DNA from 2 places in the Arthrobacter sp. TJ-178 genome. Region 1 is predicted to be linked to the other one. Evidence: predicted binding sites of a transcription regulator. Region 1 holds the regulator's gene; the other holds the start of a gene.
The links. Region 1 encodes HspR, which represses chaperone genes until heat shock. Its sites were predicted from a motif close to AAGTTGAGTCNNNNNGACTCAACTT; they were not measured.
Positions count from the first base shown of each region.

Region 2: the regulator HspR is predicted to act here: its motif matches at 3,203-3,227, upstream of AC4D2Q_RS08350 (Hsp20/alpha crystallin family protein).

Region 1 covers NZ_JBZCNK010000001.1:740,300-747,441, forward strand. Annotated here, with positions in the region: gene trmB (tRNA (guanosine(46)-N7)-methyltransferase TrmB) at 1-396, shown strand, start outside; gene AC4D2Q_RS03470 (NYN domain-containing protein) at 402-1,415, shown strand; gene AC4D2Q_RS03475 (class I SAM-dependent methyltransferase) at 1,531-2,211, shown strand; gene AC4D2Q_RS03480 (ABC transporter ATP-binding protein) at 2,299-3,270, shown strand; gene AC4D2Q_RS03485 (ABC transporter permease) at 3,267-4,040, shown strand; gene AC4D2Q_RS03490 (heat shock protein transcriptional repressor HspR) at 4,066-4,578, opposite strand; gene AC4D2Q_RS03495 (DnaJ C-terminal domain-containing protein) at 4,664-5,659, opposite strand; gene AC4D2Q_RS03500 (nucleotide exchange factor GrpE) at 5,781-6,416, opposite strand; gene dnaK (molecular chaperone DnaK) at 6,419-7,142, opposite strand, start outside.
Region 2 covers NZ_JBZCNK010000002.1:451,492-458,633, forward strand. Annotated here, with positions in the region: gene AC4D2Q_RS08335 (hypothetical protein) at 1-740, opposite strand, end outside; gene AC4D2Q_RS08340 (hypothetical protein) at 1,003-1,542, shown strand; gene AC4D2Q_RS08345 (glutamate-cysteine ligase family protein) at 1,637-3,106, shown strand; gene AC4D2Q_RS08350 (Hsp20/alpha crystallin family protein) at 3,297-3,863, shown strand; gene AC4D2Q_RS08355 (NADP-dependent isocitrate dehydrogenase) at 3,947-5,206, opposite strand; gene purH (bifunctional phosphoribosylaminoimidazolecarboxamide formyltransferase/IMP cyclohydrolase) at 5,362-6,975, opposite strand.

The DNA.
Region 1 (7,142 bases):
GAGGTCTGGGTCTTCTTCCCCGACCCCTGGCACAAGACCCGCCACCACAAGCGCCGCATGGTCAAGGACGAGTTCGCCGAGCTGGTGGCCCGCGTCCTGGTGCCCGGCGGCATTTGGCGCCTGGCGACCGACTGGTCCGACTACGCGGTCCAGATGCGTGAAGTACTGGACGCTTCGGCCCGGTTTGAAAACCTGCACGACGGCGAGCGCGCCGGCGAAGACAGCCCGCTGACGCGCGTCAACCGGGAGGGGCTGGAAAAGAAGGCGCCGGTGAACGACGTCGACACCCGGGGCGGGTGGGCGCCGCGCTTTGACGGCCGCACCCTGACCAGTTTCGAGAACAAAGCCCACCAGGCCGGGCGCCTGATCTTCGACCTCACCTACCGCAAGGCATGATTCCCATGACAGAACCCAATGATGCCCGCGTCGGCCTCTACATAGACTTCGACAACATTGTCATCTCGCGATACCAGCAGCTGCACGGCCGCAATGCCTTCCAGCGCGACGGCATCCGCAACTTTGACAAGTTCAGCCGCGACGCGGATCCCGAGATTGCAGCCAAGCTGACCGCGGCAACCGTCGATTTCAACGCCATTATCGACTTCGCCGCGTCCTTCGGCACGCTCGTCGTCAACCGCGCCTATGCCGACTGGTCCGTTCCGGTCAATGCCAGCTACCAGCGCCAGCTCATGTCCCGCGCGGTGGACCTGACCCAGCTGTTCACCACCACCACGAGGGGCACCAAAAACGGTGCGGACATCCGCCTTGCCGTTGACGTGGTGGAGGACCTCTTCCGCCTGCCGGACCTCACGCACGTCATTATCGTGGCCGGAGATTCCGATTACATCGCACTGGCGCAGAAGTCCAAGCGGCTCGGCCGCTTTGTGGTGGGCATCGGCGTCGCCGGATCCACCAGCACGTCCCTCGCCGCAGCATGTGATGAATTCGAAGACTACGATTCGCTGCCGGGCATCGACAAGGGTGCTGCAGCCGCTGCCGCGGCGGACCGCCCCGCAGCAGGCGGGAAGCTTCCCCAGCCTGCGGAAGTCCAGCCCGAGCCGGTCTCCGGCAAGACCCGGATTCTCACCACGATCCCCATGTTCTCCGACGCCGGTGACATCCAGCTCGACGAGCCGGAGGAACCCGAGGACATCGATCCGCAGACCATCGCCACGGAACTGCTCCTCCGGGCACTGCAGATCGGCCACGCCAAGGGCGATGCTGACGAGTGGCTCAATACCGGCACCATCAAGAACCAGATGCGCCGGATGGATCCCTCCTTCAACGAGAAGCCGCTCGGTTACCGGTCCTTCACGGACTTCCTCGCCTCGCACAGCGATCTGGTGGAGCTGGAGGAAAGCGGACCGCAGCGCCTCATCCGCCTGCGGCCGGACGCGGATACTCCGAAGCGCTGATTTATCGGCTCCTGCCCCATTGCGCATCTGCGCATCGGAGACTTCGGGCAGGCGTTGTTTGCCATGGCGGCAAAAGGACTTTGCCGGCGGCAGGTCCCCGATGCATGCTTCAGTAATGGAACACAGAAATCACCACGCCGCGGACTCCGCCGAACCGGTTGAGCCCGGCATGACCCCGCCAAAGACGCCGGAAGCAATCAGGTCCTTCTGGGACCAGCGCTACACCGAAAAGCCCGCACTCTGGAGCGGACAGCCCAACGCCGTCTTGGTGGGCGAGGCGAGCGGGATGCAGCCCGGCAGGGTATTGGACGTTGGCTGCGGGGAGGGCGCCGACGCCGTGTGGCTGGCGGAGCAGGGCTGGGACGTCACGGCGCTGGAGGTCTCCCGGGTGGCTCTCGACCGGGCCGCCCGGCAGGCCGGGCAGCGGGGCGTTACCGTCCGGTGGCTGCACTCCGGCCTGGTGGAGGCGGCCCTTCCCCCGGCCTCCTTTGACCTGGTATCGGCGCAGTATCCGGCGCTGCTGCGCACCGGGACAAACGCAGCCGAAAGAGCCCTCCTTAATGCCGTGGCTCCCGGAGGCGTGCTCCTCATGGTGCACCATCCGCTGCCCACACCTGAGGAAGCTCAAAAGCACGGTGTCGATCTCCGCGACTACGTGGGCCTTAGGGACGTGGCGGACCTGCTGGACGGCAACTGGCGCATCGAGCTGGACGAGACCCGCCCCCGGCATGTGTCCACCGGAGCGGGCTCCCACCACACCGAGGACGTCATCCTGCGGGCACGCCGCCTGAGCTGAGCAACAGTCTCCGTTGATTAGCGGCCCCGCTCATCGTCCCAGGGAACCTTGACAGGCCGGACGGGCGGTCGACAGCATGAAGGAACCGTGACTTCCATTCCCAGTTCCGCAACTCGGTCGGCCGGCTCCGCCGGCACCTCAGAGGTGTTGGCAGCTGCGCGGTCCGTCACTAAAAGCTATGCCGGGAAGCCTGCCCTGCGCGGGGTCAGCCTGGACATCCGGGCCGGAGAAGCTCTGGGGCTGCTCGGCCCCAACGGCGCAGGAAAGTCCACCCTGCTGAACCTGCTGTGCGGGATCCGTACCCCGGAAGCTGGAACGGTGGAGCTCTTTGGCCGCAATCCCCGTGAGCCTGCCGCGCGGCGGCAGCTTGGAACAACACCCCAGGCAACGTCGGTGCCGCCCACGCTGCGGGTACGGGAAACGGTGGACTTTGTTGCTGCCCACTATGAACATCCGGTACCGGCGCCCCAGCTGCTGGCCGAATTCGGGCTCACGCACATTGCAGACAAGCAATGCGGCGGGCTCTCGGGCGGCCAGCAGCGCCGGCTGCTGGTGGCACTTGCGTTGGTGGGCCGGCCACGGCTGGTCATCCTGGACGAACCCACCACCGGGCTGGATGTCGAGGCACGCGAAAACCTCTGGGAGCGGCTGGGCCAGTACCGGCGGGACGGCGGCACACTGCTGGTGACCAGCCATTACCTGGAAGAGATCCAGGCCCTCTCCGGAAGGGTGGCGGTTCTGGACAACGGAGAGGTGGTTGCTGACGGAACCGTGGACCAGATCCGCAGCCGGGTCTCCGTCAGCAGGGTGTCATTCCACACCGACCGTCCGCCGTCGTGGTTTGAATCCCTGCCTGAAAGCGCAGGGGCCACCGCCGGGGCGGACGGCTCAGTGACGGTGCTGAGCCGGGACTCGGATGCAACGGTACGGCGCCTGGTCCGTGACAACGTTCCGTTTTCCCGGCTGGAGGTCCACACGGCCAGCCTCGAAGAGGCATTCCTGTCCCTGACGCATCTGGGTGCCGGCATGCGGGAACCCGCTGCCGAGGAGGAGCCATGAGTACGGCCGCTTTGGTCCGCGCGCACACCAAGGCTCAGGTGCTGGAACAGCTGCGCATCCCGATTTCCGTCATCTCGTCGACGCTTTTCCCCACTCTGGCCCTGGTCTTCTTTGTCCTTCCGCAGCAGGCAGTGACCTCCAACCCCGTGGCCTCGCTGATCGCCGTCGCGCAGCTGGCGCTCTTTGGCGTGATGAGTTCGTTCCTGTTCAACTACGGCATCGGTGTTGCCGAGGACCGCGCCAATCCGTGGAGCAGCTACGTGCGGACGCTGCCGGCCGGCGCCGTCCCGCCAACTGTGGCCCGGGCACTGACGGCCATGCTGTTTGCGTTCTTTTCCCTGATTCCGGTGATGCTGGTGGGCATGTTCACCACGTCGGCGCTGGACGCTTTCAGGTCAGGCGCGCTGTCCTGGTGGCGGGTGCCGGCTGCCATGCTGGCGTGGCTGGCCTGCGGGCTGCCGTTCCTGTTTTTGGGCCTGCTGATCGGCTATCTGTGCACCTCGAAGGTCGCAATCGCCGTGACCCAGGTGGTGTTCTTTCCGCTCGCTTTTGCCGGCGGGCTGATGCTTCCTCCGGAGCTGTTCAGTTCCGGGCTGAACAGTTTTTCCCTGTTCCTGCCCACCCGGGCTGCCCGCGACCTTTCAGTGGCGGTCTTTGCCGGTCAGCCGCTGAGCACGGCGGCAATCCCCTGCCTCGTCGCCTGGACGCTGGTGCTGGGAGCCCTGGCTGTGTGGGCCAACCGGCGGGACCAGGGGCGGCGTTTCCGTTAGGCGCCGGGACCTGCCGTATCCGTGCCTAGAGCGATTGCACGTAGCCGTCGTCGGCGTAGTCCATGGCATCCTTCTTGCCGGCCGGAAGCGCCCGCAGCCTGCCCCGCCGCTGCACCAGGGAGGCCAGGCTCAGCTGGGTCCCGAACGGCCTCGACGCCGGCGGACGCTGTCCGCGGGTCAGGGTCACGACGTCGCCGGCCAGACCCGCGGCGAACACCCGGCTGCGGTCGGGAGTGCGCTGCTGGACCGCGTCCAGCTCGGCTGAGAGTTCATCAATCCGGGCGCGGAGCCCGGACACCTGGTTTTCCAGCTGCATGATGCGCTTGATGCCCTCCAGCGAGACACCCTCCTGGGACAGGCGCTGAACCTCGCGCAGCATGTCGATGTCATGCTGCGAATAGCGCCGGGACCTCCCGGGAGCGCGGCTCGGACAGACAATGCCCAGCCGGTCATACTGCCGCAGTGTCTGCGGATGCATGTCAGCCAGTTCTGCGGCAACGGAGATCACAAAGATAGGCGCGTTGACGTCTATTCCCATTGTTCCTCCTTGACAGCTGTTGAAGTAGTAACCATAGCCCGGTTCGGCTCCCGCGGCACGGGAAACCGGACCTCGAATCCGTCAGCTACAGGCGGGCCTTGGATGCCAGCCCGGCGCGGGGATCCTCGCCCTTGGTGGCATCGGCAAAAGCCTCAACCGCAGCCTTCGCTTCCTTATTGAGATGTGACGGAACGGCGACGTCGACCGTCACCAGGAGATCGCCGTTGCCTTTGGACGTCTGCACGCCGCGTCCCTTGACCCGCAGGGTGCGCCCCGACGGCGTACCGGCAGGAACCTTCAGCTTCACGGTCTCCGAGGTCAGTGTCGGCACCTCGATGGTGGCGCCGAGTGCGGCCTCGGGGAAGCTGACCGGAACATGGATGCGGATGTTGTTGCCGTCCCGGACAAAGAAATCATGCGGGGTGACGTTTACGGTGACCATCAGGTCGCCGTTGCCTGCGGCACCGGGCTGGCCCTTGCCGCGGACCCGGATCTTCTGGCCGTCCTTGACTCCGGCAGGCACCCGGACTTCCACCACTTCACCGCTGGGCTCCCGCAGCCCGATGACGGTGCCGTTAATCGACCCGGCAAAGGAGATGGTGGTGCTGGCCGTGCGGTCGGCGCCCTTCTGCGGCGGAGCGGAACCAAACCCGCCGCCGAAGCCTCCGCCGCCAAACAGGTCGGCGAACTCCGGCGGAATGTTGCTGCCGCCGGTGCTGTAGCTGGTGCGGCGGCCGCCTCCGGGACGCGCTCCCTGACCAAACAGTCCGCCAAAGAGATCCTCGAAACCGGCTCCTCCTGAGGGGCCTGCGCCGCCGGGGCCGCCCGCGGAGAACCGTGCACCGCTGCCCATCGCGCGGATGGCGTCATACTGCTGGCGCTCCTCGGCGTCCGAAAGCACCGAGTACGCTTCCGAAAGATCCTTGAACATCCGCTCAGCCGAGGGGTCGTCCTGGTTCTGGTCCGGGTGATACTTGCGCGCCAGCTTCCGATACGCCTTCTTGATATCGGCTTCCGACGCGTCCTTGGGGACGCCCAGAATCTTGTAAAAATCCTTATCGACCCAATCCTGACTAGCCAATTGGCGTCCCCTTCCTCGGTTTTACTGCTCCCGCCCGCAACCCGCGGGTTGCGGACCGGACATGCACTGCTGAATAAGAAGTACCCGGGGCCGCCGTGAGACGGCCCCGGGTACCCGTTTCCTACTGCTCCGGAACGGAGACGATAACCTGCGCCGCCCGCAGAACCCTGTCGTTGGCCTTGTAGCCGGCCCGCAGAATCTGCGTCACAGTATCGAACTGCACGTCCGCGCTTTGCTGCTGGATCAACGCTTCGTGGATGTTCGGGTCAAATTCAACCCCCACCTCGTCAATCCGGGTCAGCCCGTAAGACTTCAGCGTGTTTTCCAGTTTGTTGGCGATTGAGGCAAACGGCCCCTCCACCAAGTCACCGTGCTGGCGTGCTGCGTCGATGTCATCCAGGACCGGCATCACGGAGTTCATTACTCCGATGACTGCCATTTCCCGGGCGACGTCGCGGTCACGCTCCACCCGCTTGCGGTAGTTGACGTATTCCGCCTGGAGCCGCAGCAGGTCATTGCGCAGTTCCACGGCTTCCGGTGATCCGGCAGCGGAGGGCTGCGGCGGAACATCGGCGCTGTTGAGGATCTGCTCGGCCTGCGCCAGGGCGTCGCCGTCGGCGCCGCCCTCAGGCTGCGGTGTTTCCTCGGATGCCGCCGACGCAGGGTCCGTCGCTTCGGAGTCCGCCGGCACCTGGCCGGCGGCTTCCTGCTCTTCGCCGTTCGGCTTGTCGTTGGGGAACTCGTTACCAGCCGTCATGATTACTTCTTGTCTTCGTCGTCGACAACCTCGGCGTCAACGATGTCCTCGTCGCCGGCGGAGGATCCGCCGGCTGCGCCTGCGTCACCGGCACCGGCACCGCCTGCGGCACCTGCAGCGCCTTCAGACTGGGCCTGAGCGTAAATGGCTTCGCCCAGCTTGGTCTGCGAGGACTGCAGCTTCTCGAACGCCGACTTTACTTCGTCGTCGTTCTCGGTGCCTTCGAGTGCCTTCTTCAGCGCGTCAACGTCGCCCTTGACCTCGGTCTTGACGTCTTCGGGCAGCTTGTCGTCGTTGTCCGTGAGGAGCTTGTCCACGGAGTAGGCCAGCTGCTCGGCGGAGTTGCGGACGTCCGCAGCCTCGCGGCGCTTCTTGTCCTCCGCTGCGTGCTCTTCGGCTTCGCGGACCATGCGGTCGATGTCTTCCTTGGAGAGGGAAGAACCGCCCGTGATGGTCATGGACTGCTCGGCGCCGGTGCCCTTGTCCTTGGCGGACACGTGCACAATGCCGTTGGCATCGATATCGAAGGTGACCTCAACCTGCGGGACGCCGCGAGGAGCCGGAGCAATGCCGGTCAGCTCGAAGGTGCCCAGCGGCTTGTTGTCGCGGGTGAACTCGCGCTCACCCTGGAAGACCTGAATGGCCACGGACGGCTGGTTGTCATCCGCCGTGGTGAAGGTCTCGCTGCGCTTGGTGGGGATGGCCGTGTTGCGCTCGATCAGCTTG
Region 2 (7,142 bases), on a different contig from region 1:
ACCGGAGGACGGCCAGTCGGGACAGTGGGCTCTGTGCCGAACGGATCCTGGGAGACTCCCCCGGGGTTCACTGTCCCTGTACCGGCTGCGTAGGTGGGCTGTACGGCGGGTTCCGGAGGGTAGATCGTTTCCGGAATGGTGGTGGTGCCCGTGGCGGCACCGGTACCGGTAGCCGTCGGCGCGCCGGTTCCTGCAGTCTGGCTGGGAACTCCTGCGCTAAGACCCTTGTTCATGCGGCCAGCCAGGAAACCTGCTCCTGCAGCCATGGCCAGGAAGGCGACGGGGCGACGACGGGCGAAGCCCTTGACTTCCTCCACCAGCGAACCCGGGTTGCGGTTATCCAACCACGAGGCCACAGATGAGGAACGCTCTGCGGCCTGGCGCACCAGATCGGTGGCAACACCGGACTGTTCGGAATTCTCCGCCATGGAGTGCAGCTCGCCGGCCACCGAGCGGAGTCCTTCAGCAACCTTCTGCTGCTGCGCTCCTGCCTGCTCCGTCAGGTCGCTCCGCGCCTGGTCAAATAGGTCGCGGGCATTTGCTGCGGCTTCGGAGGCAACGCCGGCCGCTTCCGTCTTAGCTGTTTCGGCAACGTGAGCAGCGCTTCCGGCTGCATCCCGGGCCACACCTGATGCCTCGTCCTTGGCAGCTCCGGCCTTTACTGCCTTGGGATCCGCTGAACTGCCCTGGGTGGGGGTAGCAGCATGGCTTCCGTCTCTGGGCCACTCGTTCTCTGTCATCGTCACTCTCTCTCCTAAATCGTTGCGGATGAAGAATCAGAATCCTGCCGATGAGGATTACCGTTACTGATGACATGATCATAAGCACACTTAGTATGGATTCGTAAAGTTGAAGCTAAGCAGACTTAGCTTCATTCTGCCGGGGAACAGCTGCACTCTTGTGGACGGTGGCCAGGGCGTGGTTGGGTGGCATTCACGGCGGGCACCGATTCTGCGGACAGCGGTGCCGCCCCATGTGTCCGCAGTTACAAGGGAGATTCCAGTGGCAGGAAATTTGTTCGCTCGATCTGTTCACGACCTCACCGCGGCAGCCTGGTTCGGCGGCTCATTGATGGGTGCGGTAGGCCTCAACGGGGCTGCCGCCGAGGCGAAGGACCCGACGGAACGGGCCAGGCTCTCCAGCTTGGGCTGGAAGAAATGGGCACCGCTTCAGGCGGCCGCCATCATCGGCCACTTTGTGGCAGGCCTGGCCATTGTCGGGGAAAACAAGGGCCGCGTGGCCAAGCAGGACGGCGTTGGATCCCTGACCGTTTACAAGACCGGCGTCACCGTGATCGGCGCCCTGGTGACGTTCTACGCAGGGATGGTGGGACGGAAGGTTGAAAAGTATTCGGAGGAGGGTGCGGTTGGTGCAACCGAGCCGAATCCCACGGCGTCCAAGGAGCTGCAGTCGGCCCAGCGGCAGTTGAAGCTGCTGCAGTGGTGCATCCCCGTTTTCTCCGGAGCAGTGATCGTCATGGGAGCCCAGCACGGTGAGATGCAGCGCGCTTCCAACGTTCTCAAGGGCCTGATGAAATCCTAGGTTCTCCGTCGCGGAGGCGGAGCCGGACACACGTTCTGTCTCACCCCCCGAAACACGCTATACATCCTTCGGCGCCCATGGTTATCTTCAGACGATGGGCGCCGAAGTTAACAGCAAGACATACAGCCGGGAGCAGCGGACACGGTACCGCCAGCGACTCCTTGAAAACCTTGACCGGTTTGCCGGTTACCTTTCAACGGCGCAGTTCGCAGACACTGCCAGTATTGGCTTGGAACTGGAACTGAACCTGACAAACACGGACTTCACCCCCGCGCTGCGCAATGCCGCCGTTCTGGAGCAGATCGCCGATCCTGCGTTCCAAACCGAAATCGGCGCTTTCAACATCGAAATGAACCACCCCGCACTGTCTATCGGCGGCTCAGGCCTGCGGGATCTCGAGGACAGCCTCCGCTTCCAGCTGAACCGGGCAGACTCCCGTGCGGCCGAGGTGAATACGGATATTCTCATGGCGGGAATCCTGCCCACCCTCCGGCCAAACCTTTTGGAAGACAAGGAATGGCTCAGCGCCGGCAAACGCTATGCCGCGCTGAACACCTCGGTGCTCCAGGCACGCGGTGAAGACGTGCACGTGGACCTGCGTGGTATTGAGTCGCTGTCCTTCTACGCCAAAAATATTTCCCCCGAAGCCGCCTGCACGTCAGTGCAGTTGCACCTGGAGGTGAGCCCGGAGGACTTTGCACCAGCCTGGAACGCCGCCCAGATGATCGCCGCTCCCCAGGTGGCGCTTGCTGCAAATTCGCCCGTCTTCATGGAACGAATTCTGTGGCATGAAACCCGGGTTGAGCTTTTCAAGCAAGCCATCGACACCAGGCCTCCCGAAATGCGCAACCAGGGAGTGCGGCCCCGCGTGTGGTTCGGAGAACGCTGGATAACCTCAATCTTCGACCTCTTCGAGGAGAATGTCCGGTACTTTCCCGCGCTGCTCCCTGAACTCTCCCGCAGCAGCGGCGGGTCCACGGCCGCCGGAGCCCCTCTGCTCCCGGAGCTCCGCCTTCACAACGGCACCGTCTACCGCTGGAACCGGCCCATTTATGATCCCGGCGAGCACACACCCAACCTGCGGCTGGAGAATCGGGTTCTCCCGGCCGGCCCCACAGTGCTGGACGTCGTGGCCAACGCAGCGTTCTTCTACGGCCTGGTCCAGCATCTGCGCACCTCCGAGCGCCCGCTCTGGACCCGGCTGGCCTTCAAGAGCGCCGCAGACAACTTCCTGGCCTGCGCACGGAACGGTCTGGAAGCCACGGTGTACTGGCCCGGCATCGGGGAGACGCCGGTGGCCGAGCTGATTCTCCGCCACCTGATCCCCCAGGCAGCAACGGGACTGGAGGAACTGGGCGTGGACCAGGAATTAATCGGCCGCTATCTGGACGTCATCCGGGAGCGTGCCCGCACCGAGCAGAACGGCGCCTCCTGGCAGATCGCGTATCTGCGCCGCTTGGAGAGTCAGGGCATGGAACGCAGGCCTGCACTTGTAGAACTCACCCGCAGATACTGGGAAAACATGCACACGAATGCCCCCGTCCACGAGTGGCCGGTGGACTGAGGCCCTCTGCCGCGGATTTTTGGTTCTGCACTTTTTGGCATCAATTTCGGCCTCGGTTCTGGCAGTCAGATTGTGTGACTGCTAACCTAATTTCATAACTTGAGTCGAGCTGACTCAAGTTACCGACCTTCTGAAGTTCCGATTAATGATTCGCCTGCCTGGCAGGTGGGCGTCAAAGGAGTTGATGATAATGGCGATGAAGTTCGATCCATTCCGCGAGCTCGACCGGATGGCAGGAGCCCTTCTCGATCCCCGGCAGCGGCTGCGGCTGATGCCCATAGATCTTTACCGCGAGGGCGACCACTACATTCTGAATGCCGATCTGCCGGGCATCGATCCGGGTTCGGTGGACGTGGATGTGGACGGCCAGCTGCTCACCATCCGGGCCGAGCGAACCATCCAGGCTTCCGACGGCGTCACATGGCTGACCCGGGAGCGCGAATCAGGCACCTTCCTCCGCCAGCTCAACCTGGGCCAGGGAATCGACATTGAGGGAATTTCCGCCACCTATGAAAACGGTGTCCTCAGTGTCCTGATCCCGGTCAGCGAACGGTCCAAGCCTCGCAAGATTGAGGTGTCCTCCTCCTACAAGGATTCGAACACCATCAGCGGCCAGTCCAGTTCTGAATCGGTGACCTCGTCAACCTCGAGCAGCTCCGGCTCCGATTCAGGCTCCTCGGGTTCCGGCTCCATGGGATCGGGTTCATCCGGATCCGGCTCGATGGGCTCCGGCGGAGACCAGGGCTCCGGCATCTAGCGGGTCTTCAGCGCATAACGACGGCGGCGCCCCACCCGTGAAGGTGGGGCGCCGCCGTCGTTATGCGCTGAAGCAGCTGGGAATTAGCCCAGGCGGGTCTTCAGGTTGGCATCGAGCTCAGCGAGGAATTCCTCGGTGGTCAGGTATGCCTGGTCCGGGCCGACCAGGGCAGCCAGGTCCTTGGTCATCTTGCCGGACTCGACCGTCTTGATGACAACGTCTTCAAGGGTCTCGGCGAAGCGAATGACCTCGGGGGTGTTGTCCAGCTTGCCGCGGTGCATCAGGCCACGGGTCCACGCGAAGATCGAGGCGATCGGGTTCGTGGAGGTGGGCTTGCCCTGCTGGTGCTGGCGGTAGTGGCGGGTGACCGTACCGTGTGCAGCTTCGGCCTCAACGGTCTTGCCGTCCGGGGTCATCAGCACGGAGGTCATCAGGCCCAGCGAGCCGAAGCCCTGTGCCACCGTGTCGGACTGGACGTCGCCGTCGTAGTTCTTGCAGGCCCAGACGTAGCCGCCTTCCCACTTCATCGCGGAGGCAACCATGTCATCGATCAGACGGTGCTCGTAGGTGAGGCCGGCTGCTTCGAACTGGTCCTTGAACTCGGCGTCGAAGACTTCCTGGAACAGGTCCTTGAACTGGCCGTCGTAGGCCTTCAGGATCGTGTTCTTGGTGGAGAGGTACACCGGGTAGTTGCGCTGCAGGCCGTAGGCGAAGGAAGCGCGGGCGAAATCCTTGATGGAATCGTTGAAGTTGTACATACCCATGGCGACGCCGCCGTCATCACCGTAGGTGACAACCTCGGTCTTGATTTCCTCGCCGCCGTCTTTGGGCGTGTAGGTCAGCGTCAGGGTACCGGCACCGGGAACCTTGAAGTTCGTTGCCTTGTACTGGTCACCGTGGGCATGGCGGCCAATGATGATCGGCTTGTTCCAACCCGGCACCAGGCGCGGGATGTTGGAGATGATGATCGGCTCGCGGAACACCACGCCGCCGAGGATGTTGCGGATGGTCCCGTTCGGGGAAACCCACATCTTCTTCAGGCCGAATTCTTCAACACGGGCCTCATCCGGGGTGATGGTGGCGCACTTGACGCCCACACCGTGTTCCTTGATGGCGTTGGCAGCGTCAACAGTGACCTGGTCATCGGTGGCATCGCGGTTCTGGATGGAGAGGTCGTAGTACTTCAGGTCTACGTCCAGGTACGGATTGATCAGGCGGTCCTTGATGAACTGCCAGATGATGCGGGTCATTTCGTCGCCGTCGAGTTCTACGACAGAACCCACAACCTTGATTTTCTCAGCCACACGATCTCCTTGTGTGTTGGTGGGCACCGAACATGTCATGCGGCATGACGGAACCCGTCTTTTTGGCTTGTATTTGAGTCCAACTATGCCACAGCCCACTCGAGGCTCCCTAAACTCCGGGACGGCTGCTTAAGCCCGCCGCCCCGGAGGTTGGGTCGTGCCGGAAGAGCATCCCGGCACGCCCTGCGAGGCGCTTAGTGGAAGAAGTGGCGTGCGCCGGTGAAGTACATCGTGACTCCGGCAGCGTTGGCTGCTTCGATAACTTCGTTGTCACGGATGGACCCGCCGGGCTGGACCACGGCGCGGACTCCGGCATCGAGCAGAATCTGCAGGCCGTCGGCAAACGGGAAGAACGCATCCGAGGCCGCCACGGCGCCGCGGGCACGTTCTTCTTCCGGCCCGCCGAGGGTATTGGCCCGTTCCACGGCAAGCCGGCACGAATCAACCCGGTTTACCTGACCCATGCCAACGCCCACTGACGCACCGTTGTTGGCCAGCAGGATGGCGTTGGATTTCGCCGCCCGCACAGCTGTCCAGGCGAAGGCAAGGTCGGCCAGCGTTGAATCGTCGGCGGCGGGACCGGACACCAGGGTCCAGTTCTCCGGCTGGTCGCCGTCGGCCTGCATCTTGTCCGATTTCTGGACCAGCATGCCGCCCGAGACCTGGCGGAACTCGGCCGCGCTGCGTCCGTACCCGTCGGGCAGGGTCAGCAGGCGGATGTTCTTCTTTGCGGAGAGGATCTCCACTGCTGCGGGCTCGAAGTCCGGGGCGATCACCACCTCGGTAAAGATGTCCTTGACCGTCTCGGCCATGCCGGCAGTGACTGTCCGGTTGGCCGCAATCACTCCGCCGAAGGCCGATACGGGGTCGCAGGCGTGTGCCTTGGCATGCGCATCGGCGATGGGATCGGCAGCATCCGGGGAGGCGACCGCAACCCCGCACGGGTTGGCATGCTTCACGACGGCCACGGCCGGTTCGCTGAAATCGAAGGCTGCGCGAAGGGCGGCGTCGGCGTCTACATAGTTGTTGTAGGACATCGCCTTACCGTGCAGCTGGTCTGCCTGCGCCACCCCGGGCTGCGCACTCTTGTCTGCATAGAGGGCCGCTTCCTGATGCGGATTCTCGCCGTAACGCAAAACCTCGGACCGCTCCAGCGCGAGCCCGGTGTAAGCCGGCCAAGTGGTGCCTTCCTCGGTTCCGTCGCCGAACTGCTCTGCCGTCCAGGCCGCCACAGCCGTGTCATAGGCGGCAGTGGAGGCGAAGGCCTCAGCAGCAAGACGGCGTCGCTGCTCCAGGTCAAACCCGCCTTCAGCGGCTGCGGTGACAACCTCGGCATACTTGGCCGGGTTCACGATCACGGCCACAGAGGGGTGATTCTTTGCAGCGGCACGGACCATTGAGGGACCGCCGATATCGATCTGCTCCACCACCTCATCCTGGCTGGCGCCTGACTTTACGGTTTCCACGAACGGGTAAAGGTTCACCACCACGAGGTCGAAGGGTTCAATCTCCATTTCCTCAAGCTGGGCCACATGATCCGCACGTCGCCGGTCCGCGAGAATGCCGGCATGGACACGCGGGTGCAGCGTCTTGACCCGTCCGTCCAGGCATTCAGCGAAGCCCGTTACTTCGGAAACTTCCGTGACGGCTACACCTGCAGCGGCAATCTGCTTGGCTGTGGAACCGGTGGAGACAATGCTGACACCGGCTGCGGAGAGGCCCTGAGCCAGTTCCGTCAAACCGGTCTTGTCATAGACCGAAATCAAGGCCCGGCGGATGGGTACACGGTTCAGCGGCTGAGAGCTCACGCAATATCTCCAAAGTAAGAGGGTGTCGGTGGCTACAGTTTAGGTCACACGGCTCTTGCGGACAGAGTGTGAAGCTGAGGCGGGCGATCCCCGGTTGACCCTGCTGTCTCTTGCCCTGTCTCTTGTCCTGTCCCTGCTCCCGCCAGCCGCTCCATCCCTCCCGCTGG